DNA from 3 places in the Paenibacillus sp. alder61 genome. Region 3 is predicted to be linked to each of the others. Evidence: riboswitches for the same ligand, from Rfam matches in the RefSeq annotation. Region 3 holds a riboswitch; each other region holds the start of a gene.

Region 1 (7,981 bases), on a different contig from region 3:
AGTCCATGTTTTCCTTGGTGTTCAGCTCCGGATAGTCGATCAGCAGTTGCTTGAACACTTCGGCGAAGAAATAGCAGTGCTGGTTCTCGTCGCGCTGAATGTACGAGATCATTTGGCTTGTGCCCATCATCTTCTGGTCGCGGGCCAGATTGTAGAAGAAGGCGAAGGTGCTGTAGAAGAAGATGCCCTCGAGAATCAGGTCCGCCACCAGCGCTTCAAAGAACGACTGCGGCGTCGGTTCGTCGCGGAAGTTTTGATAGATGTCGGAAATGAACTTGTTCCGCTCCAGCAGAACCGGGTCGTGCTTCCAGTATTCGAAGATTTCCTTCTGCTCCTGCTCGGACACGATGGAGGAGAGCACGTAGGAGTACGACTGGTTGTGAACGACTTCCTGCTGACCGATAATCGCCGAGATCGCCTCCAGCGAGGAGTCGGTAAAATACCGTTTCACATCGCCGACGAACATCGTCTGCATCGAATCCAGCACGGCGAGCAGCGAAATGTTGATTTTAAACGTGCGCTGTTCCTCCGGATCGAGCCCCACGAATTGCTGGGCGTCCTTGTTCATCGGAATTTCGTCCGCGATCCAGTGGTTCAGGAGCAGGACTTTGTACAGCTTATACATATGCGGCATGCGGATATCGTTCCAGTTGAGTATTCCCGAGCATTCCCCGCCGATGATGCGCGTGGATTTGTTCGGCGCCTCCGTGTTAAAAATCGTTTGCAGTTGCATGGATTTTCATCTCCTTGATTATATTGAAAGCCTTCGGGCCGGGTTCGCCTCCCGCGCTTCTTATGAAGCGCAGGATTCGCATTCCTCGATCGTCAGGGCGCGGCTGCGCACATAGTACGTCGATTTCAGGCCGGCCTTCCAGGCGTGCAGATGCAGGTCCAGGAATTCGCTCGCCTTGATGTCCGGGCGAACGTAGAAGTTGAAGCTCTGCCCTTGATCCACGTGACGTTGACGGGCGGCGGCCATGTTGATCGACGCGTGCTGGTCGACCATGAACGCCGTCTTGTAGTACCAGATCGTTTTTTCGGACAGATCCGGCGCCGGGTTGGCGATTTTGTACGTCGTTTTCTCTTCGTACGAGAGCAGCTCATACAGCGGATCGATGCTGGCCGTGGAACCGGCGATGATCGACGTCGAACCGTTCGGCGCGATCGCGAACATCCAGGCGTTGCGGACGCCGTTTTCGCGGACCAGCTCGGCCAGCTCTTTCCATTGCTCCGTCGTTACGAACTTGCCTTCACGGGAGCCGTCCGTGTAACCGCGGTATGAGAAGTACTTGCCGTTTTCCCAGTCGGAGCCGGCGAATTTCGGATAGCGTCCTTTTTCTTTGGCGAGCTCCATGCTGGATTTAATCAGCAGGTAGTTGATTTTTTCGTAAAGCGCATCGTTGTAAGCTACGGCTTCGTCGGACTCCCAGCGGATGCCTTCGAGGGCCAGCAGGTGGTGAAGCCCGAACGTACCGAGGCCGATCGCGCGATATTGGCTGTTGGTGTACTGCGCCTGCAGCACCTCGATGTTGTTGATGTCGATGACGTTGTCGAGCATCCGCGTCTGGATCGGCACGAGGCGGTCCAGAACGCCGGCCGGTACGGCACGGGCCAGGTGGATCGAATTCAAGTTACATACGACGAAATCACCCGGGATTTTGGAGACGATAATCCGCGTTTGTCCGTCTTTCGTGATCAGCTCTTCTTTTTCCACCACGGTTGGGGTCTGATTCTGCATAATCTCCGTGCACAGGTTGGACGAATAGATCATGCCGTGCGCCCGGTTCGGGTTGGCGCGGTTGACGGTGTCGCGATAGAACATATACGGTGTGCCCGTCTCGAGCTGGGACTTCATAATGCGTTTCATGATGTCGATCGCCGGCATCGTGATCCGCGGAAGCGTCGGATGGTTGACGGCCTCTTCGTATTTTTCGCGGAAGGAGCCTTTGCCGAACTCCTCATCGTAGAAATCCTCGAGGCCGAGCGGACGGCCGTTCTCGTCTTTCCAGCCCATCGTTTTCTTCACTTCATGCGGACAGAACAGATTCCATTCGCCGCGCTCTTCAACCTTCTCCATAAACAGGTCGGGCAGGCAGACGCCGTGGAACACGTCATGGGCGCGCATCCGCTCATCCCCGTTGTTCAGCTTAAGATCGAGGAAGGCGAGAATATCTTTATGGAATACGTCGAGGTAAACGGCGATCGCGCCCTTGCGCGTACCGAGCTGATCGACGCTGACAGCGGTGTTGTTCAGCTGGCGAATCCAAGGGATGACGCCGGAGCTGGTGTTTTTGTGACCGCGGATGTCGGAGCCGCGGGCCCGCACCTTGCCCAGGTAGACGCCGATACCGCCGCCCATTTTGCTGAGCCGGGCCACGTCGGTGTTGGAATCGAAGATGCCTTCCAGGGAATCGTCCACCGTGTCGATAAAGCAGCTGGACAGCTGGCCGGCCACTTTTTTGCCCGCATTGGACATCGTCGGCGTCGCCGCCGTCATATAAATGTTGCTCATGGCCCAGTAAGCTTCCTTAACGAGTTCCATGCGCTTCTCCGCGGGCTCTTGGTGCATCAGGTACATGGCGATGACCATATAACGCTCTTGTGGAAGCTCCATGGTGCGGCCTTCGAAATCGGTAGCCAGGTAACGCTCGGCCAGCGTCAGCAGTCCGATATAGTCGAACAGCAGGTCGCGGGACGGGTCGATCGTTTCGCCCAATTCTTCAATTTGCTCTTTGGTGTAGCACTCCAGCAGTTCCTCGCGGTAGATGCCGGCTTTGCACAATTCTACGATCAGATGGTGGAATGATCCGTAAGGTTCTTCCGGGTATGCTTTATAGCGGCGGTTGACGGCCGCTTTTTTGTAGAGCGAGGTCAGCAGCGCGCGTGCGGCCGCGAATTTCCATTCCGGTTCTTCCTTCGTCACCAGCTCAAGCGCCGACATGGTGAACGCATTGCTGATTTCCTCCCCCGTGACTTCGTCGCGTCTCAGCTTCGCGTTGACGCCGCGCAAAAGACGTTCCTTGTCCAAGGTATGTAGTCCGTCCAGAATGCGATCGGCATAGACGCCAAGACGTTCGCTGTCAAACGCGAGCTGGCGGTTGTTGGGTTTATTTACGAGCAGTGGCATGAGTAAATTCCTCGCTTTCTGAGCATGGGGTGATGCCCGGATCGGATCTCTCCGTCAGGCTTAAATCTACAAATCTTAATTCTCAAATTGAGAATATTCAGGGGAAAAGGGGCGTCCGCTGAGGACGCCGTCGGTACTATTTTTGAGCAAGTCTATAAAAAGCATCACAGACCATAAATTATACTAGAAACTTCATAAGCTAGAAAGAGAAAGTTGGCTCCCAAAGCACCGCTTCTCCGGAGGAGAGGCTCTTCGGAATGTCGATCAGCCTCTGGTTGGAGCTGCCCCGGTAGAGCAGGGAGGGGTCGCGCAGTTCCTCGACAAAGCGCCCGTCTACCAACACTTGGCACCGTTCGAGCAGGCGGTATTCGGGCGACCCGGTCTCCGCGTGCTCCGGCGTGGTCAATTCTTCATAGGTATAGCCGCTGTAAATCCAAATCGGCACGGTTCCGGCCGCGGCGCGGAGCCGGTCGATAAACGCCCCGACTTCCGCCGCGGAGAAGAACGGATCGCCGCCCAGCAGGCTTACTCCGCTCAGCAGCGGGTTGTTCGCAATATCGGCGATGATCTCCGCCTCCCGTTCGGGCGTCAGCGGCTCGCCGTAATTGAAATTCCAGGTGGCCGCGCTGAAGCAGCCTTTGCAGTAATGGCGGCACCCGCTGATAAAGATGGCGGCGCGCAGGCCTTCGCCCTCATTGATGGATTCCGGGTAGTAGCCGCAAATATTCATGCGTCGTGCTTGACCCGATCCCGGACCTCCGCCTGTTTGGCCGCGTTGAAGCGGGTTTGAAAATCGCCGGTCAAATATCCTGTGACGCGGCGCAGGCGGCGGATGTGAACATCGTTCTCGTGACTGCCGCAGGAAGGGCAGTTCGCGCCGATAATCCCCTCGAACCCGCAAGCCGAGCAGCGGTCGATCGGATGGTTGATGCTGAAGTAGCTGACCTGCTGCGAGAGCGCGTATTGCACGATCTTCAGGAACGCCGCCGGATTGCTGCGGGCGTTGCCGTTCAATTCGATATAAGAGATCGCCCCGGCGTTGCAGAGGCCGTGGAACGGCGCTTCGAGCTCTATTTTTTTGGCGGCGCTCAGTTTGTAGTACACCGGGATGTGGAACGAGTTCGTATAGTATTCGCGCTCCACGACGCCCGGTACGGTGCCGTAAAAAGCGCGGTCGCGCTTCGTGAACTTCCCGGACAGCCCCTCCGCCGGCGTGGCGAACAGGGTGATGTTCAAGTTGTGGACTTCGCTCATCCGGTCGCAGTAGTCGCGCATATAGGCGATCAAATCGTAAGCTTTTTTGTAGACCGCTTCATCCTCGCCATGGTGCTTGCCGTACATCGCCTTCATGCATTCCGCAAGTCCGATGAAACCGATGGAAAGGCTGCCGTGCTTCAGCAGGTCGCCGACCGCGTCATCCGGGCCGAGCTGTTCGCCGCCTTCCCATACGCCTTCGCGCATCATGAAATCCGAGGCTTTGGCCTTCTGGGCCGACTGGATTTGGAAGCGGTGCAGCAGGCCCTCGAGGGCGATATCCATATAGTGGTCCAGTTCCCGGTAGAACCCGCGCTCATCGGCTTCCTTCCGCCGACCCAGCGCGATGCCGTGCTCCAGTCCGAGCTTGACGAGATTGAGCGTATTAAAGGAAAGATTGCCTTTGCCGGACAGGCGGTTCCGGCCGAACCGGTCGCTCAGCACGCGCGTGCGGCAGCCCATGGTGGCGAATTCGGTATCCGGATTCTGCGGATCGTAATGTACCAAGTTCAGCGGCGCGTCCAGATTGGCGAAGTTCGGATAGAGCCGCTTGGCCGAGCATTCGGCCGCCATCAGGAACAGCTCGTAATTCGGTTCGCCCGGATTCTGGTTGACACCCTGTTTGCACTTGAAGATTTGAATCGGAAAAATCGGAGTCTCCCCGCTGCCGAGTCCCCGCATCGTCGCGGTCAGCAGCGAGCGGATAACGAGTTGGCCTTCCGGCGATGTGCAGGTCCCGTAGTTGATGCTGGTGAACGGGATTTGCCCGCCCGCGCGGCTCGACATGGTGTTGAGATTGTGAATCAGGCTTTCCGCGCCCTGGAGCGTTTCGCTTTCGGTTTCTTTTAAGGCGTATTTGAAAGCTCTCGGAAACCGCTCCCGGAGATCGTCGCGGCTCATGGTCACTTCACCGCCGAGATCGGCGGCCGGATCGCCTTCCTCCATATATTCCAGCCCTTTGCGGAAGTATTTGGCGAAGGACTTGGCTACGTAAGGGGCCAGGTCAAAGTCGAGCATGTTGGCGGAGACGCCGCCGTATTGGCTGTTTTGCTGCGACTGGAAAATAATCGCGACGAGCGCCATCGCGGTCATGATCGAGTTCGGCGGTCTGACGCTGCCGTTGCCGGTATTGAAGCCTTCACGGAGCAGTTTGGCGAACGGGATAAAAATGCAGTTCGTCGTTCCGATGGCGTATTGGTCGAGGTCATGCACATAGACCACATTATCTTGAATCGCTTGAACGAGCCGCGGAGGCATAACGAAGTGGTTGGCGTACCATTTGGCGTACTCGCTGCCGAATTTGCTCATTTTGCCCGAGAAGCTCTCCCCGTTCAAATTGGCGTTTTCGCGCAGGACTTCCAAATTGGAGCTGGCCACGATTTCTTCGCCCAGCTTGATGACTTCCTCGAGCATGCCTTCCTTGGCGTTATCGGTATTTGTAGTGAAATGGTTGAGCAGTGCCATGATATGATCTCCTTCCGATTCACAACTGGAAATAAAAAAGCATTCCCAACCCAAGGAGGTCGAAAATGCCCGGATGCGCTCTGAAAACAGCACGTCGCCTATGCGGCGCGCCGGAATGACTTCTATGTATGGCGGCAAGCGGACACCTTGGCCTGTACCTCGCAGGGTTATCGGGTGCCATCCAGACGGGCAGGTCTCCTGGCTTCCGGACCTTCCGGCGCCTTCCCGCGGACGATAGCGTTCGCAGTGGCCTAATGCCGGAGGTTGCTGGCTTATGGGGAGCGAGATCCGGTGGGATCTCACTCTATAAAAGCTTCCGGTTACAGTGGCGGGACCGCAGCGGATTTGCACCGCACTTCCCTATTAAGCCCCGGCATCGTTCTTGTGCCGGTTCACCCGTCTGTACACTATATTTGGTTGTTGTTGTAACATCATAACCCAATATATTGTGTTTGTAAACGGGCGGATAACTAGATTCAAGGTTGAAAAACAGCTGAAAAACAGTCGAAAGCAAACAGGATGCGGGGACTCGGCGACGAAAAAAATATAGTAGATTTTGAGGCAAGATTGTGGCGGACTAGAGGTAAGCGTTTGCTAGGTTGAGAGGGGAAACTGAGCGTAACGTGCGTAACGGAAATAATAGCCGCTATTTTGCATAATATCGCTCGCTCAGAGATTTAACGGAAATGATAGCTGCTATTTTCGAAAATATAGCCTCGGAGGCCCCGGATTTAACGAAATAGCTGCTATTGCGTCCGTTAAAAATATAAATGGGCTGTTTTGGCCGAAATAGCCGCTATAGTTTCCGTTAGAATCCGTTGACGTTCTATGAGCCGGCCAAACTGCTCATTTACGCCCGGCAAACGTAACCTTTTGTCCTTGGCGGATTGAATTCCACGCCCCGAACTTGCTACAATGAATGAAAATCCGGTTAGCGGAAAAACAGGAGGAGATCACATGGCGATCGCGGAAGTGACGGTTATTCCGATCGGTACAGGTTCCACCAGTCTGAGTTCTTATGTTGCCGAACTGCAACAGGTTCTAGCGAAGCAGGAAGGAATCCAATACACCCTGACTTCGATGAGCACGATCATCGAGGGGCCGCTGGATCGAATTTTTGCGGCGATTCGCGCGATCCATGAGGCTCCGTTTCAATCCGGAGCACAGCGCGTCTCCACCTCGGTCAAAATCGACGACCGCCGGGACAAAGAGAGCTCCTCCGAGCAGAAGCTCCGGTCCGTGCAGGATAAACTCGGCCCATCCTGACCCGCGGCGGCCGGGCTGCGATTGAAGGCGCAAATTTGCCGAAAATTGGCCCTTGCAATATTTTGAAAACCGAGTATAATAATTTTTGTTTCACTTCATAAAAGTGATTCCGCTGGTGTAGCTCAGGGGTAGAGCAACGCACTCGTAATGCGTAGGTCGGGGGTTCAATTCCCTTCACCAGCATCTTTCATAACACAAACACGGCGCGTCTTCCGAGGTTTTCGGGGGGCGCGTTTTTTTGCGCGGGAAATTATTTTGATGCCTTCCGTCGGAGTTCGTCCTCCTTGAGGGTAATGCCGGTATCCAGTATAGTGTTCTCGAAATTGGACAACATACCTTCTACGCGGGTATAGCCTGGGAAGCGGGAAATAACCGCAGGTACAACCCCAATTATTAGTACTTGGCGACGAACAGTGGAATTATAGTGGGGATCGTTAAACCAAATATGTACTTATTCACATTAGGGACTAGGCTCCACGCTTGTCAGCATAACTTAATTTGAAAAGTAATAAGAATGAGGTATGACGTTTTTATTCCGGGGGGAACATGGAAAAGCCTCATTTATTGATGCAATCTGCAATAAGAGCTGGCGCGATGGCTTTCGTAAAATTACTCGGTTTAATCGGACGAGTCATTTTAGCCAGGATGGTTGGTGCGGAAGGAATCGGCCTGTATCAAATGGCCTACTCGTTTTATGGGTTTGTAATTATGCTTTTTGGGGGAGTGCCTACCGCTCTGGCGATCATTACCGCAAAAAAGCCGGGCCAGGGGTGGCAGCTCCTAAAAATTTTATTATTTGGTTTTATCGTTCTAGGCAGTGTGGTCAGTCTAATTGTTTTTATGGAATCGACATGGCTCGCCAAGCTGCTT
Region 2 (7,981 bases), on a different contig from region 3:
AATATTTTATTACCTGCTCCGGCAGGCGTCTTGAAGGGTTGAAAGTGAATGAAAGCACAATCCTGCGATCCCTGTTGTCCAAGAAGGAAATCTCTTTGTATCTGCCTAAGCCCCAGGTGGAGCAGCTTACGCTGTTCAGCGACGAAGAACTCGCGGCGGGCAAGGGGGCGGAAGTGATTGCGACATGAGTTGGACCCGCCAATCCGCTTACGTTTACGACGGCAGTTTTGACGGTTTTCTCAGCTGTGTGTTTGAAAGCTATGACCGTAAAGAAGAGGCGGTGGACATACGGCCGGGTGACGATTGTCTTTATACCCTGTTCGATGCGGTATGGGTCGAGACCGATTTGGTGAAGGCTTCCAGAGTCTACAAGGGAATCGGCGCCAAAATCGGTCCGGACGCGCAGGAACTGATCCGCTGCGGCTTTCTTACTTGCGTGGCCGATAAGGAGTTGCTGCTGTACCGTTTTTTGAGGCTTGGCTTTCAATATGGACGTACGGTTATGAATATGCTGACGGAGGATACGGTCCACCGGCTGCGGAAGGCGGTAAAGCATTTAAAGACGGAAAGTCACGCTTATTTGGGATTCGTTCGGTTCTCGGATTATGGCGATATTCTTGTCGCAATTATCGAGCCCAAGAATCAGGTGCTGCCGCTGCTGGCCTCCCATTTCTGCGATCGGTACCGGAGGGAATCGTTTCTGATTTATGACAAGACTCATGGACAAGCATTGATGCAGAAGCAGGAGGGTCCGCTTACAGAACGGGTGGGACTTTTTCGTCTGGACGAGCTTGTATTGCCCGAGCCGAGCCAAGAGGAGATGTCATACCGGAGACTGTGGAAGCAATTTTATGATACGGTGGCGATCCGGGAAAGAAATAATCCCCGGGCCAGGCTTTCCCATATGCCCCAACGTTACTGGGCACAGTTAACGGAAATGCAGCAGAGCCATCGATCGGCGGCCCCCTCCCCGAAGCGTTTACGGTAAGCCGCGATCTTCTGGTACAATGGTTCAGAGGATGTAAGGCCTGTATGGCTTAGCCTTGCCTTACGTGGGCCAAATTGCCCCAAGCGAGAGCAATGTGAAGAAGGAGACGGAACGTGGATTGGTATCGGAATTCTCAAAGTAGTTACAATTACATCTACCCCTATGCGTGCCACGAGAACGAGAGAGAATTGTGCAGGCTTGAGCTTCGCAGCTTGTTTGGGCAAGAGCCCGGAGCACATTCCTTTATGGAAAGCAAAACCGCTATCGGAGCGAGCCGGAGCCCTTTCATTTCCATGGAAATGAGGGTGTTGGCCAGAAGCGGCTCGCTCGAGGAGGTTTTATCCCTTGCGGAGAAACTTGACTTGAAGGGGAAGACCTTCAAAGTCAAATATCTCAAAAACGGTACGCCTCGCAGTTACGAAGACCAGCGCCGCTTGGAGAGAACGGTCGGGGCTCATATTCGGGGCACGGCCGAGATGAGGCAGCCGGACGTCCTGTTCGGTCTGTTGCATGACGGGGAGTCGTGGAGACTTGGCATATGCGAGCCGGCGGATCCTGTTTGGCAGAGGCATAAACATAAGCCCCGGAATTATTCTACAGGGCTTTCCGCCACCCTGGCCCGAAGTCTGGTAAATATCGCCGTTCCCGTTGTCTCCGGGTTCCGTGCGGTCGATCCCTGCTGCGGGATGGGCAATGTACTGATCGAGGCCCTATCGATGAGGATCGACATTGTGGGACGGGATATCAATCCGCTGGCGATCCGCGGCGCGAGGGTCAACCTGGCCCATTTCGGATATCATCATGAAGAACTTGTCGGCATCGGGAATATGCATGAAATTGACGATCGCTTTGACGCGGCGATTCTGGATATGCCTTACAATTTATGTTCCGTTCTTCCTTTGGAGGAGAAACGTGCGATGCTGTTGAGCCTGCGCCGGTTCAGCGACACTTCGGTGGTCGTATCGTCGGAAGAACTGGAGCCGGAATTGCGCCGGGCGGGGTTTCAAATTCAGGGCTTTGCCAAAGTAACGAAGGGCTCTTTTGTGCGAAGCGTTTGGGTGTGCAGCTGAGCGTCAGCGCTCTTCCCGGGCAAAATGAATATTTGGCGAAACCGTATCACGGGACGGTTTCTTTCGTATTGTAAGTTCTCGGCTTTTCCCCTATAATCCAAAAGAGATAGATCGCCTGGATTCAAGCGAATACGGAAATACCCGTCGGTCCCGAAGCCCGCAAGTTTGCGAGCCAAGGGTTAAAAGGGAAGCCGGTGAAACTCCGGCACGGTCCCGCCACTGTATACAGGGACGCGCCCAAGCATGCCACTGTCGTACGCCACAGTATGATGGGAAGGCCGGGCGTTCGTCGGAACCTGGAAGTCAGGAGACCTGCCACGGGAAGGATAGACGGTCCTTCGAGGAAAGGATAACGTTCTGCTTAGAGGAGTGATCCCAGCGTTCCGGCACCGGAATATGACGACGGTCTCCCCTATAACTTTGTAGACGTAACCCATCCGCTAGGATGGGTTTTTCTTCATGAAGAGACATCGGAGTTGAGTTGCTGCTCACCAGGCAGGCTATTCTAGAATTACAGACACAGAAGGAGAGAAAGAGATGAAAAAGTGGACTAAGATCTGGGGGATCTGGCTTCTGGCCATTCTGTTGCTCGTCACTGCAGGCTGCGGGGCGAACGGTAAAAATGCCGCGGAGGGCGCCAAAGAGGGACAAGCCCAGCAGCAGGAGACGCCGAAGGATACGTCGAACGCAGCGGACCAGGAAAGCCTTAAAACGACTTATCCGCTGACCGTAAAAGACGGTTACGGCACGGAGTTTACGTTCGAATCGGCGCCGCAGCGCATCGTGTCGCTGGCCCCGTCGGAAACCGAAGGGCTGTTTGCCCTGGGACTGGATGAGCAGGTTGTCGGCGTTTCCGACAATGACGATTATCCGGAAGCCGTAAAAGACAAGCCGAGAATGGGCGGTTTCCAGGTTAATGTGGAAGCGGTCGTTGCGGCTCAGCCGGACCTCGTTCTGGCGGGGAGCCTGGTTGGTGATGAAACGGTGAAAAGCCTGAGTGATCTCGGTTTGAAAGTGTTCCGTTCCAACGCAAAAACGATGGAAGAGGTCATGGCGAACATCCGGTTGGTCGGTCAAATTACGGATCGCCAGAAGGAAGCCGGCGAGGTTACCGGCCAAATGCAGGCCGAGTTGGATAAGGTCAAGGAAGCGGTAGGCAAGCTGCCGGCCGATCAGAAGAAGAAGGTCTATATCGAATTCTCGCCGGGCTGGACGGTCGGCAAGGGTGAATTTATGGATGAAATGATTACGCTGGCCGGCGGAGAAAATGTCGCTTCCGACCTTACCGGTTGGAACGAAATTAACGAAGAGAACATTATCAAAGCGAATCCGGATGTTATTCTTTACGCCAAAAGCGTGGTTGACGAGAATAACCGGACGCTCGCCGATATTATCAAGAGCCGCGGAGGCTGGGACCAGATCACCGCGGTCAAGGAAGGCCGCATTATCGGGTTGGACGACAACCTGCTGAGCCGTCCCGGTCCACGTGTGACCAAAGGGCTTATCGATGTGGCTAACGCGATTTACCCGGATTTGATTCAGCCGTGAGGAACAAACTGGCAGGCTACGGATTTATAGGCCTCGGGCTGCTGATTCTTACCCTGCTGGTCTGTGTGGGATTCGGCTCCGTCAAAATGCCGGTCCTTGAGATCGCGAAGATCCTGCTGCATCGCCTTCCGGGCATGGGCCATTGGATTGAGCCGACCTGGGATACGGCTTCGGAGCAAATTGTGATGCAAGTCCGGCTGCCTCGCGTGCTTCTCGGCCTTCTGGTCGGGGCGTCGCTGGCGGTTGCGGGCGCTGCCTTTCAGGGCGTGCTGCGCAATCCGCTCGCCGATCCGTTCACCCTCGGGGTTTCCTCCGGCTCTGCCGTGGGCGCGGCCGTATTGATTTTTTTCGGCTGGCAGTTTTCGCTTATCGGCGTGTTTACCCTGCCTGTCGTCGCTTTTCTCACCGGGGCGGCTACGTTATGGATCGTCATGTGGCTGGCCCGGGAAAACGGCAAAATACCGATTGAAAGCCTGATCCTGTCCGGTGTGGTCATGCAGTCCTTTCTGGGTGCCGTCGTCTCGTTCCTGACGGCGATGTCCAAGGAGACCGTGAACCAGATCATGTACTGGACCATGGGCAGCTTGAGTCTGAGGGGATGGTCCTATACGGCCATCCTGCTTCCATATTTGGCGCTGGGCGGGTTGTTTCTGTGGAGCCGGGCCCGTTCGTTGAACCTGTTTGCCTTGGGAGAACGGCAGGCGGCCCATTCCGGATTAAACGTGGAGGGAACCAAACTGCTCATCCTCCTCGTCGCTACGCTTATGACGGCGGCAGCGGTATCCGTGTCGGGAGTCATCGGGTTTGTGGGCCTCGTCGTTCCCCATATGATCCGGCTGATCACCGGACCGGACTATCGCCTGATTATCCCGCTCTCCGCGATCGGAGGCGGCATTTTCATGATGTGGAGCGACCTGGCGGCCCGTTCGCTGCTCGCGCCCACGGAAATTCCGCTCGGGGTTGTAACGGCTTTTGTCGGAGCGCCGTTTTTCGCTTATTTGCTGTATCGTAAAAAAAGAGCAAGGGAGAAGGAACTGTCATGATCCAGGTTAAGGAGGTCACCAAGTGCTACGGGAAATTTAAAGCCTTGCAGGACATTGACTGGAGCATTGCGCCCGGGGAGTTTTGGGGCGTGATCGGCCCGAACGGCAGCGGGAAAAGCACGTTGCTCAGCCTGCTCTCCGGCGTCGAAGCGCCCGATCGGGGAGAAATCTCCTTGGCCGGGCGCTCTTTGTCCTCCTACGGGCGAAAAGATCTGTCCCGGAAGCTGGCGGTGCTGCAGCAGGACGGGCTTCCTCCGATCGCCTACACGGTCCGTGAAGTCATCGAGATGGGCAGGTTTGCTTATCAGGACTGGCGTGGCCGGGAAAAACAGGGCGGGGCGGAAGAACTGCTTCAGCGGATCATGAAGAGAATGGAGCTTGAGGAACTGGCGCATCGACCGCTCAGCAATCTGAGCGGGGGACAAAGGCAGCGGGCCGCTCTGGCCAAAGTGATGGCACAGCAGCCGGAGATCGTCCTGCTCGATGAGCCGACCACTTACCTGGATATCCGCTATCAAATGCAGTTTATGGATCTCATCGCCGGTTGGCAGCGGGAGGAGGGCTTGACGGTCGTTTCCGTGATGCACGATTTAAACCTGGCATCACTTTACTGCGACCGTCTGCTCGTGCTGAACGGCGGGCGCATTGCCGGTCAGGGAGCTCCGGGCGACATTCTCGTGCCGGAAACCCTGGAAAGTGTGTTTCATGTGAAGTCTTACCGTATTCCACATCCCGATTCGGGAGCCCCGCAACTGCTGCTCCGAAAAGCGGAGAACATCGTGCCGCGTTGATCCGGACTCGGCGCGCTCTCCCTCATAAAGTCTGCGGATAAAATCAATAAAGAAGACAATCAATCTAAGGTTATTCAAGGAGGCGTTTTCCGATGCTTCAAAGCGTTAAGGAGATAGCTCGTTCGATTTCCGCACTGGACGCCAAGGCGGCCGCCGCAGCCCAACTGCACTTGGATAGCTTGACCAAGCCACCGGGCAGTTTGGGCAAGCTGGAAAGCGTGGCGATGAAGCTGGCGGGAATCACGGGGCGAGTGGCAACCTCCTTCCCCAAGAGCGCCGTCGTCGTTATGGCAGCCGATCACGGTGTTTGCGCGGAAGGAATCAGCGCGTTTCCCGCCGAGGTTACTCCGCAAATGGTGCGGAATTTCCTTGCCGGCGGCGCGGCGGTCAACGTGCTGGCCCGGCAGGCCGGCGCGGAGGTGATGTGCGTGGATATCGGTGTCGACGCCGATATCGAGCATCCGGATTTGATCGCGAAGAAAATCCGGTACGGCACAGGCAACATCGCTGTCGGTCCGGCGATGAGCCGGGAGGAGGCCGAGGCGGCGATCCTCGTCGGCTTCGAAATCGTGAAGCAGGCGGCAGCGCGTGGCGTCGGGTGTTTCGTGACCGGGGAGATGGGGATCGGCAACACGACGGCCAGCGCTGCGTTAATGAGCGCCTTTACCGGGATCCCGGCACGGGAAACCGTAGGCCGGGGGACGGGAATCAGCGAGGAGCGCTGGCGACATAAAGTGGGCGTGGTCGATAGAGCCCTGGCATGCAACCGCCCCGATCCCGCCGATCCGATCGGAACGCTCGCCAAACTGGGCGGCTTGGAAATCGCCGGCTTGACCGGTGTCATTCTGGGCGCCGCGGCCAACCGCTGTCCCGTGGTGATCGACGGGTTTATTTCCAGCGTTGCGGCGCTGGCGGCGCAGCGGATCGCGCCGGAATCCGCGGGGTACATGATCGCTTCGCACGTTTCCCAGGAGCAAGGGCATGCCCAACTGCTCAGCCTTCTGGGGCTTGAGCCGATGCTGCATCTGGAGATGCGCTTGGGAGAAGGAACGGGCGGCGTCCTGGCGCTTCATCTGCTGGACGCGGCCTGCCGGATTATGGCCGAAATGGCCACCTTCCAGGGCGCGGGAGTTTCGACCTCGCACGAGAATGCCAAAGACGGTACCCCGGAAAACGGAGGGAACGGGTTATGATCGTAACGGTGACGGGAGGGGCCCGCAGCGGAAAAAGCTCGTTCGCCGAACGCTGGTGCATGAAGCATGCTCCGTCGGGATGGTATGTGGCGACCGCGCAGGCCTTCGACGAGGAAATGCGTCTGCGGATCGATCGCCATCGCCTTCAGCGCGAGGATAGCCGCTATCCCTGGACAACGTTGGAGGAACCGCTTCGGCTTGCTGGGCTGTTGAGGGAACTGCCGGGATATGACGGCTTTCACCCGGACTCTTGCGTGCTGGTCGACTGCCTGACACTTTGGCTGTCGAACGTGCTTCTGGCCGCGGAGGCCGAAGGGCGGGCCACCGAAGACGCGCTGACCCGCGAGATTGCGCGCTTGCAGGAAGCGGTCGCCGCCTATCCGGGGACGCTCGTTCTGGTGACGAATGAAGTGGGCAGCGGAATCGTTCCCGAGTACCCGCTCGGCCGGCTGTACCGGGATTACGCCGGCATCCTGAACCAGAGGATCGCCGAAATTTCGGACCAGGTCTTTTTGGTGACGGCGGGTATTCCGATCGAACTGAAAAGCAGGGAGTATTTGCTATGACACAAAAAGGACGGCCTATCCTGGCCGCTTTTCAATTTCTGTCCCGGTTTCCGGTTAAGGCGGAGCTGGATTTTACCCCGGAGCTGCTTAAACAAAGCGTCAAGCACTATCCGCTGGTCGGCGCCGCGATCGGGCTTGCCGTTTGGGTAGGGGGAGTTCTGTCGGCGCAGGCGCTCCCCGTGTTCCCGGCGGCGGTGATCGCTTTGATCCTCTGGGTCTGGCTCACGGGCGGATTGCATCTGGACGGCTGGATGGATTCGGCGGATGCCCTGTTAAGCTACCGTTCCCGCGAAAAAATGCTGGAAATCATGAAGGACAGCCGCGTAGGGGCGATGGGGGTGCTCGCTTGCGTTTTGCTGCTTCTGCTAAAGGCTTCACTGTTGACTTCGCTGCTCGCGGCGGGCAGCCTGCCGGCGGGAGCGGCGCTCCTGACGGCCCCCGTGTGGAGCCGTTGGTTTATGGCCCGCGCCATGTCCAAATGGCCGACCGCGCGTGAGGGCGAAGGTCTGGCGGGCCTGTTTCGCGGCCTGAAAGCGAAGGACACCGTACAAGCAGCGATCAGCGCCTTGGTGTTGACCGCCGCCGGATTGAGCCTGACGGCATTGTTGCCGGGGGACGGTCCGGGTCTGCTGCGGCTAGGCGTTTACTTTGTCGCCGCTCCGGTGCTGACGGCAGCGGCCGGTTCGCTGGCCGCCGGCAAAATTTGCTCCAAACTGGGCGGATTGACGGGCGACACCTACGGGGCGATGAACGAAGGGCTGGAGGCGCTGCTGCTTGTGCTG
Region 3 (7,981 bases):
TCTCATGGAGAGCAGCATCCCGGATTCCGCCGTCATTCATCCGTCTGCCGAGATCAAAGGACAGGTTATCCTGGGCGAAGGGGTGATTGTTGGCAGGAACGTGCAAATTAAAGGAAATGCCGTCATCGGTAAGGGAACGATTATCGAGAATGGAGCGATTATAGGCGCCAATTCGGTAATCGGCGCCGACTGCGTTATTACGGACTACTGTAAAATCGGGGATTTCAGCGTTATCGGCAACCGGAATCGTATCGGTCATTGCGCCGAATTTGAAGGAATCACGTTTGATAATGTGAGCTTTACTCACTATGGGGAAGTTTTCGGCGTTGTCGGCACTTCCACCGATATCGCGGCCGGGGTTACGATCGGCGTACTGCGTTTTGACGATTTGCCGCAAATGCAGAAGGTGCAAGGCAGAACGGAGTTTCCGGAAAAGTTCGGAAATGCCGTTTATTTTGGCGACTATACAAGGACAGGTATCGCGTCGCTATATATGCCCGGTGTCAAAATCGGTTCCAACAGCGTGATCGGACCGGCTGTGCTGGTGGAGCAGGATGTTCCGTCGCGCACCTTGCTTCACCTGGATCAACAACAGCTCGTAAAAAAAGCATGGGGCCCTCATCGTTATGGCTGGTAACACCCCCAGGATGGATCTTTGCCTTTTGTGAGAATCACGCTTATGGCGGTGATCGGGATTAAACTGAAGACAGGTCATGTGCGACCTGCAGCGATAACTGGTCAGCGGAAGGTCCGGCGGAAGCGACCGGCAGAATGTTAAATCAAAAAGCGCGGATCGCCAAGGAAACAGGTTGGCGTCCGCGCTTTTAGTATGGCTTTTTAGCTGTATCCCAGCTCTCGTTTGGCCTGATCGGTGCCCCGGGTTTGCCGACGCCCCCTTTCATTTTGAGCAGGCCCAAAAGGGACGTGGGCTAGAAAGTGGCATGCAGGACGAAAAAGGCAATCGGAACGACTATTGTGATATTAATCACTTGAACGAAGCTGTTTTTATGAACCCGGACGATTTTCTATTTATATAATTTCAATATATGAAAAATTCATAATAGAAAAACAGACCTAAACGTATCCAGCAACTTCGATTTTAACAGTTCCTATCCACGTACCTTGAAAACTTACATCTACAGTAATAACAGCGCAGCTTCCCCGGTTGTACAAATTTTACACTTCAGTTATATTGGTCATAAGAAACAGGGGTGAGGGCTATGGCATTTATGATTGCACAGCGGGCTTACTTGAAATTATTTTTGATCACGAAAGTGGAGCAGCGCAGGGGATACGGTTATCAAATGCTGGAGGAACTAAAAGAAGAGTTCAAACCGTTTGGCTATGTGCCGCCGCAGAGTGAAATTTACCGGGCCCTTCACGAATTGGTGCAGGAGGGGATTCTTTACCGGACCAAGCATTTGAAAGGCAATGATCCCAGCGTCGATTTTCAGGAAATCGTGCTGTACCATTTTACCGATGACGGGGCGGAAAAAGCCAAGCTTTACAAAAAGCAGGTCAAAACGGATCTCGACCGCTGTATCGGTATGCTTAATAAAGCGGTAGCGGATAATTTTAATTAATATAGTAGATTCCGATAAGATTACTGTTGAATTATGCCGTAACATCCGTTAGTATTTAGTTCATACTTAAAAATTGCATAATGTGGGAAGAGGTGCTTCAGCCGCGGTTGAAGCTTAAAAGGGAAGACCGGTGAAATGCCGGCGCGGTCCCGCCACTGTAACGGAGGAGCCGCCATGCGTGAAATGGCCACTGGTGTCGGAAAGACACTGGGAAGGCTGCATGGTCGGCGCTAAACTCCGAAGCCAGGAGACCTGCCTCTTTCGGCAACACTGCTGTACCTACGGGAGATAGGGAGGTGTTAAAGATTCGAACCATCGGACAACTATACGAAGGTCTTCTTTAGCATAGCCTAGAGAAGGCCTTTTTTATTTTACCGCGTTAACGCATTTACTATCATTTATCGAGAGACTAGTTGAGGAGGCTTTATATTATGAGTAGAATTACGAGCGGAAATTTGGGTTTCCCCAGAATCGGCAAGCAGCGGGAATGGAAAAAAGCGATCGAGGCGTACTGGAGCGGAAAGCTAGAGGAGGCGGAGCTTCACCGGCAGTTGGCCGAAATCCGCAGCGAGCATTGGAAGTTGCAAAAGAATAAAGGGATTGATTGGATCCCGGTCGGTGACTTTTCCTATTATGATCAGGTATTGGACACTGCCGTGATGTTTGGGCTCGTCCCCGAACGTTTCGAATACGACGGAGGACCGGTTCCGCTCGAGACCTACTATGCGGTGGCCAGAGGCAGCAAAACCGCCGCGGCCAGCGAGATGACCAAATGGTTTAATACGAACTACCATTATATCGTCCCCGAGCTCGGGAACAGGGAACCTGAGCTTACGGCCAATCTTCCGCTGCAGGCCTATCGTGAAGCCAAAGAGAAGTTGGGGATCGACGGCAAGCCGGTCGTTCTCGGATTGTACTCTTTCCTGAAGCTGTCCAAAGGGGCGTCCGGCAACCTGCGGGAATGGAGCCAAAAATTGTTGCCGTTGTATGTCCGCGTTTTGCGCGAGCTGGAGCAGGAAGGAGCCGCGTGGATCCAAGTCGACGAACCGGGGCTTGTAACCTTCGTATCGGATGAGGACCTGGCGCTGCTTCAGGATATCTATCGGACGATTTCGGCGGAGGTACCGCAAGCGCGGATTCTGCTGCAAACCTATTTTGACGCCGTTGAACGCTACGAGGAAATCGTCGCTCTCCCGGTGCGCGGGATTGGGCTGGATTTCGTGCATGGCCGGGAAGGGAACCTGCAGGCTCTGCGGCAGCATGGTTTTCCGGGCGGCAAGACGCTGGCGGCGGGAGTGGTGGACGGCCGCAACATTTGGCGGTCCGATCTGCCGGCCGTGCAGGCTTTTATCGACGAGATCGCCGGGCTGCTGGCGGACGATTCCGACCTGATCATACAGCCTTCCTGCAGTCTCTTGCATGTACCGGTATCGGCACAAGGAGAAGACGGTTTGCCTGGGGTGCTTAAGGATGCCATGGCCTTTGCGGAAGAGAAGCTGGAGGAAATCGCGGCTTTACGCCAAGCGCTGCATGGCGAAAACCCGGCCTTGCTGGCCGAAAGCCGCCAGGCCCTGGAACGCTTGAACGCGGACCCTTCGCGCAGCCGCAAGAACGTCCAGGAGGCGGTGAACCGTATCGCGCAGCAGCCGGCCGAACGGCTCAGCCCGTTTGAAATTCGCCACACGGAGCAGCAGCGCGTATGGAACCTGCCGCTTCTGCCGACCACGACGATCGGGAGCTTTCCGCAAACCGCCGAAGTGCGCGCGGCCCGCCAAAAGTGGCGCAAAGGCGAATGGACGACCGAGCGGTATGACGAATTCATCCGGGAGGAGATCCGGACCTGGATCGGGATTCAAGAGGACATCGGCCTGGACGTACTGGTTCACGGAGAGTTTGAGCGGACGGATATGGTTGAGTTTTTCGGGGAAAAACTGCCGGGGTTTGCGTTTACCAAGGGAGGTTGGGTCCAATCCTACGGTACCCGCTGCGTGAAGCCCCCGCTCATTTACGGCGACGTGGAGTTCGACCGTCCGATGACGGTCAAGGAGACCGCATTCGCCCAGTCATTGACCTCGAAACCGGTCAAAGGCATGCTGACGGGGCCAGTCACGGTATTGAATTGGTCGTTTGTCCGCAGCGACTTACCGCGTGAGACGGTAGCTTATCAGATCGCCCTGGCGCTTCGCAAAGAAGTGGAGGCTTTGGAAGAGGCCGGGATTACGATGATCCAGGTCGATGAACCCGCGCTCCGGGAGGGATTCCCGCTGAAGCCGGCCGACCGTGGGGCCTATATCGACTGGGCGGTAAAAGCGTTCAAAATCACGACATCTTCAGTTCGGGATACTACGCAAATTCATACGCACATGTGTTATTGCGAGTTCCACGACATGATCGATGCGATTCGGGATCTGGATGCCGACGTGATCTCCATCGAGACGTCACGCAGTCACGGAGAGCTGATTCAGAGCTTCGAAGAGAATACTTATCCGCTCGGCATCGGGCTTGGAGTGTATGATATCCACAGTCCGCGGGTGCCTTCCGAAGAGGAAATGATGGCGATGGTCCGCCGGGCGCTGCAAGTGCTTGATCCGAAGCTGTTCTGGATCAATCCGGATTGCGGGCTGAAAACCCGCGGAAGGGAAGAAACCGTAGCGGCGCTGAAAAATATGGTTTCGGCCGCCAAGCGCAGCCGGGAAGCGATCGGTTCGTCCATCCCCGTTAATTAAGTTATGACAAACAACATTTGACATAGTGGATATTGCTCTGTTACTATACTAAATATAGTACAAGAATATTAGTTAGTTTAAATATTTTTTTGGAGGGAAACCATTATGTCACATGTTTTGTTTGTTAAAGCCAATAACCGCCCGGCCGAACAGTCGGCAACGGTCAAGTTGTATGAAAGCTTCCTGAAAACGTACCGTGAGACGCATCCCGATGATCTGATTACCGAACTGAACTTGTTCGAAGCCGAACTTCCATACTACGACAACGATATGTTGAACGGATTGTTCAAGCTGGGCAAGGGAATGCCGGTTACTCCGGAAGAACAGAAAGCGGCCGATTTGGCAAACACATACCTGGATCAGTTCTTGAACGCCGAAAAAGTCGTTTTCGCTTTCCCGTTGTGGAACTTCACGATTCCGGCTCAACTGCTGACCTACCTGTTCTATTTGAATCAAGCGGGCAAAACGTTTAAATATACGGAGCAAGGACCTGTCGGTCTGGTAGGAGACAAGAAAGTTGCCCTCCTGCAGGCGCGCGGCGGCGTTTATTCCGAAGGTCCGGCAGCGGCGGCGGAAATGTCCATGAAGTACATGCTGACCACGCTGGGCTTCTGGGGCATTCAAAACCCGGAAACCGTAATTGTGGAAGGGCACAACCAATTCCCCGATCGCGCGGAGTCCATTATCCAGGACGGTGTGAAACGTGCGGCTGAGCTGGCTGCCAAATTCTAATTTAACATTGAAAAGGGCCTATCCGCTCGAGATGTGATCTCGGCGGATAGGCCTTTTTTTCATTTTGACGAGACAATGCGATCATATGTTTGGTATAATCCACTTTACAATCATGGATAAGCTTGGAGGAATTCGTTTTATGTTGCAGAAAACCCATAGTCTTGCCGGTCTGCTTGCCGCCGAAGGTGTGCTGGCCTATTATCATCAGCCGTTGTTTAGCTGGGAAGGCGCGGCGGCGCTGACGATCGGCTGCCTTGCCGGACCGTTGGCGGATATCGACAAGAAAGGATCGACGATGGCCAAGCTGCTGCTGCCTTTGTCCTGGATTCTCCAATTGGCTAAGGTTAAGCACAGAACGTTGACGCACTCGCTTCTGTTCATTTTGGCGCTTGGCAGTCTTTTGTCCGCTTTACCAGCGTTCTTCTTCTGGACTTTTATTCTTGCTTACGCTTCCCACACCCTGATCGATATGTTCAACGATCAAGGTGTTGCGCTGCTTTGGCCCTGGAACCGGAAATTTCGGCTTGTTCCCAAATTCCTGGCGATCGAGACCGGGTCTTTCACCGAAGGCGTCTTCCGTTTGCTGCTCGGGGCAGCGGTTGTGATCTATCCGGTTCTCAACTACGCTTCCGTCCTATAAGCAGGATCAGATCGACGGTTACGGTGAGACGGTCCAGCTTGGCGGCCTTGCGGCGAGCTTCGGAATCGGCCCCCCAGGACAGCGGGGTCATGGCGATCAGATGCTCGAGCAAAGGCGGTTGAACCTCACGTCGATACGTCAAGCGGGAGGACTCCTCCAGCCGGAAGAGGTTTTGCAGCCGATGCCGGGTTTCGGCCTCTAGGCTGGATTCTTTGCGGCTGCCCGGATGAAGAAGTTCCCGCAGTTCCCGAAGATAGTCGGGACCGGGAATCACCTTGACCAGCAGGCCACCCTGGGTAAGGACCCGGTGAAACTCCCCGTAATTGGATGGGGAGAGGATGTTGAGAACGCCGTCGAAGCTGCGGTCGGAGAGCGGGCTTTCCGCCAAGTTGGCCACGAACCAGGTAAGTCCGCTATGCCGCTTGGCGGCAAGCGCGATGCCTTCTTTGGAAATGTCCAGCCCGACTCCTGTCACCTGTTGGTCGCTTAAGGCGGAAATTTGCTCGGCGATGGCCGCCAAATGCGAACCTTCCCCGCACCCGGCGTCAAGAAGTGAAAGGCCCCTGCGTTGGTTCGGCAGAGTTTCCAGCAGCATCGCGGAGATGCGACCGGTTAACGGGGCGAACCATCCGCTTCGGCTAACCTCCGCCCGCGAGGTAAACAAGGCGTTCCCGTATTTGGTTTCTATAGGTTTTCGTAAAAAGTTTACATAGCCGTATTTGGATATATCAAAGGTATGTTTTTGTTGACAGATCAAGCTCTTTCCGCCGGCGACATGAAGCGGCTCCCGGCAAACCGGGCAGCGGAGAAGCGAAACTTGGCCGGAGAGCCGTCCTGCGGCTAACTCCTGCTTTTGCGATGGACTCACGTATATGCACCCCATTCATTCGTTTAATTGAACGAAAAAGGCACAGTCAAATAAACCGGGCATAATTTACAAAAATACCCAGCTTGTTCGATCTGCACCTTTTATCGACGATAACGAATGAATTGAATGATCATGGCGAATCTCCGTTCTATAATATTGATGGCATATTAGCCCCATCTATTATAACACTAGTGCTCCGTCTGACAAATCTTAATGTCCGGCAAAAATAACTTCTTGGCAAGCTCTCCCAAGTTGACTATGATGAAAAAAGGGCTTTTTACACTAAGGAAAGTTATGGGATCGTGTCATGAATTGAAACCATCCGACATGATTTTCGTAACATAACATAGCTTAACGAAAGGGAAGGGGAGTATTGATGGAAAACAACATGAGTGTCAAAATGTTCGAGAAGTTGCCTGACGGCGAGATTCAGCAAATCGACGAGCGCGTTTGGACTCCGGTTATGATTACCGCATTGGAGCATGCGAACTATATAGTGGTTGGCGGCAGGGAATTTGAAGCTGTCGAGGGACGGCTGAACGTCGATGAAGGAAAACTGGAGCTCCTGCTGGTGCCAGTCCGAAACGAGTAGGCTTTGGGAAAGGAGGAATTCGTTTTGGCAGAAGATAAAAAAAAGGTAGCGGAAGCCGCCGAATCCAAACTGTTGACGCCGGACGGTAAACCGCTTCGCGTCTTGTCGACTTCGCTGGGAATCGCGCTGCTGGCGAACGCTTTTCTTGTCCCCGCGGGTACCGCCGAGGCGACCGGGGCAGCGAGCGGCGACGAACCCAAGCTTGTGGCTTGGTCGACCGAAGAGGTCAAGGCGTACTTTGACAAGAACGTCGACTGGAATCTTCCGATTCCGTTCGAGGAGGAAGAGCGCAAGGAGGCTCCGGCAGGCTCCGGAGACAGCAGCACAGGTTCCGGCGGAACGACGGTCATTAACAATTACGGAGGGTATGGAACCGGCTTCGGCTGGGACGATATGCTCCTTTACCACCTGTTGTTTAACAGCGGTTCCAACTACTCATCGAGCGGTTGGCACAAGAATCATGGCGGGTACTACGCGGGTACGTCCACCCCGTATAAACCCCGTTCCTATTCCAGCGGCGCTTTCCAGAACAAACCTGTAGCCGGTTCGGTGGTCCCTCCGAAAACATCGACTTCAACGAAGGGTTCGATCGTACGGCGTTCGACATCTTCAAGTCCGGGCGGAATCGGCGGTAAATCCAGCGGCCTTGGATCATCTTCCAGTTCGAAATCCAGCAGCAAAAGCTCCATATCGGGATCCTCCAGCAGATCGAGTTCGGGCAAAGGATTTTTTGGCGGATGACCGACAGAGTATTCGAAGTAACGGGCGAGCCGGATCCCGATCGGGCCGGGCGGGTAAAACAGCTTTACGAGCTCGGGTTTACCTGGGCGGATTTGGAGG

The links. Region 3 has a riboswitch for cobalamin ahead of metE (5-methyltetrahydropteroyltriglutamate--homocysteine S-methyltransferase). Riboswitches for the same ligand answer to the same signal wherever they lie in the genome.
Region 1: another riboswitch for cobalamin. It lies ahead of LBW89_RS05730 (anaerobic ribonucleoside triphosphate reductase); the one in region 3 lies ahead of metE (5-methyltetrahydropteroyltriglutamate--homocysteine S-methyltransferase).
Region 2: another riboswitch for cobalamin. It lies ahead of LBW89_RS15235 (ABC transporter substrate-binding protein); the one in region 3 lies ahead of metE (5-methyltetrahydropteroyltriglutamate--homocysteine S-methyltransferase).

What each region holds. Positions count from the first base shown of each region.
Region 1 is NZ_JAIUDG010000004.1:179,274-187,254, forward strand. Features, by position in the region: gene LBW89_RS05715 (ribonucleotide-diphosphate reductase subunit beta) at 1-733, opposite strand, end outside; gene LBW89_RS05720 (ribonucleoside-diphosphate reductase subunit alpha) at 794-3,127, opposite strand; gene nrdG (anaerobic ribonucleoside-triphosphate reductase activating protein) at 3,327-3,857, opposite strand; gene LBW89_RS05730 (anaerobic ribonucleoside triphosphate reductase) at 3,854-5,845, opposite strand; cobalamin riboswitch at 6,016-6,260, opposite strand; gene LBW89_RS05735 (MTH1187 family thiamine-binding protein) at 6,803-7,111, shown strand; tRNA gene LBW89_RS05740 (tRNA-Thr) at 7,223-7,294, shown strand; gene LBW89_RS05745 (oligosaccharide flippase family protein) at 7,658-7,981, shown strand, end outside.
Region 2 is NZ_JAIUDG010000013.1:79,806-87,786, reverse strand. Features, by position in the region: gene LBW89_RS15250 (putative DNA modification/repair radical SAM protein) at 1-188, shown strand, start outside; gene LBW89_RS15245 (TIGR03915 family putative DNA repair protein) at 185-988, shown strand; gene LBW89_RS15240 (TRM11 family SAM-dependent methyltransferase) at 1,234-2,058, shown strand; cobalamin riboswitch at 2,187-2,393, shown strand; gene LBW89_RS15235 (ABC transporter substrate-binding protein) at 2,596-3,606, shown strand; gene LBW89_RS15230 (FecCD family ABC transporter permease) at 3,603-4,649, shown strand; gene LBW89_RS15225 (ABC transporter ATP-binding protein) at 4,646-5,440, shown strand; gene cobT (nicotinate-nucleotide--dimethylbenzimidazole phosphoribosyltransferase) at 5,533-6,633, shown strand; gene cobU (bifunctional adenosylcobinamide kinase/adenosylcobinamide-phosphate guanylyltransferase) at 6,630-7,199, shown strand; gene cobS (adenosylcobinamide-GDP ribazoletransferase) at 7,196-7,981, shown strand, end outside.
Region 3 is NZ_JAIUDG010000031.1:46,892-54,872, reverse strand. Features, by position in the region: gene LBW89_RS27785 (NTP transferase domain-containing protein) at 1-637, shown strand, start outside; gene LBW89_RS25060 (helix-turn-helix transcriptional regulator) at 1,221-1,583, shown strand; cobalamin riboswitch at 1,657-1,858, shown strand; gene metE (5-methyltetrahydropteroyltriglutamate--homocysteine S-methyltransferase) at 2,015-4,309, shown strand; gene LBW89_RS25050 (FMN-dependent NADH-azoreductase) at 4,415-5,041, shown strand; gene LBW89_RS25045 (metal-dependent hydrolase) at 5,181-5,681, shown strand; gene LBW89_RS25040 (putative RNA methyltransferase) at 5,659-6,549, opposite strand; gene LBW89_RS25035 (hypothetical protein) at 6,926-7,141, shown strand; gene LBW89_RS25030 (hypothetical protein) at 7,166-7,882, shown strand; gene LBW89_RS25025 (glutathionylspermidine synthase family protein) at 7,879-7,981, shown strand, end outside.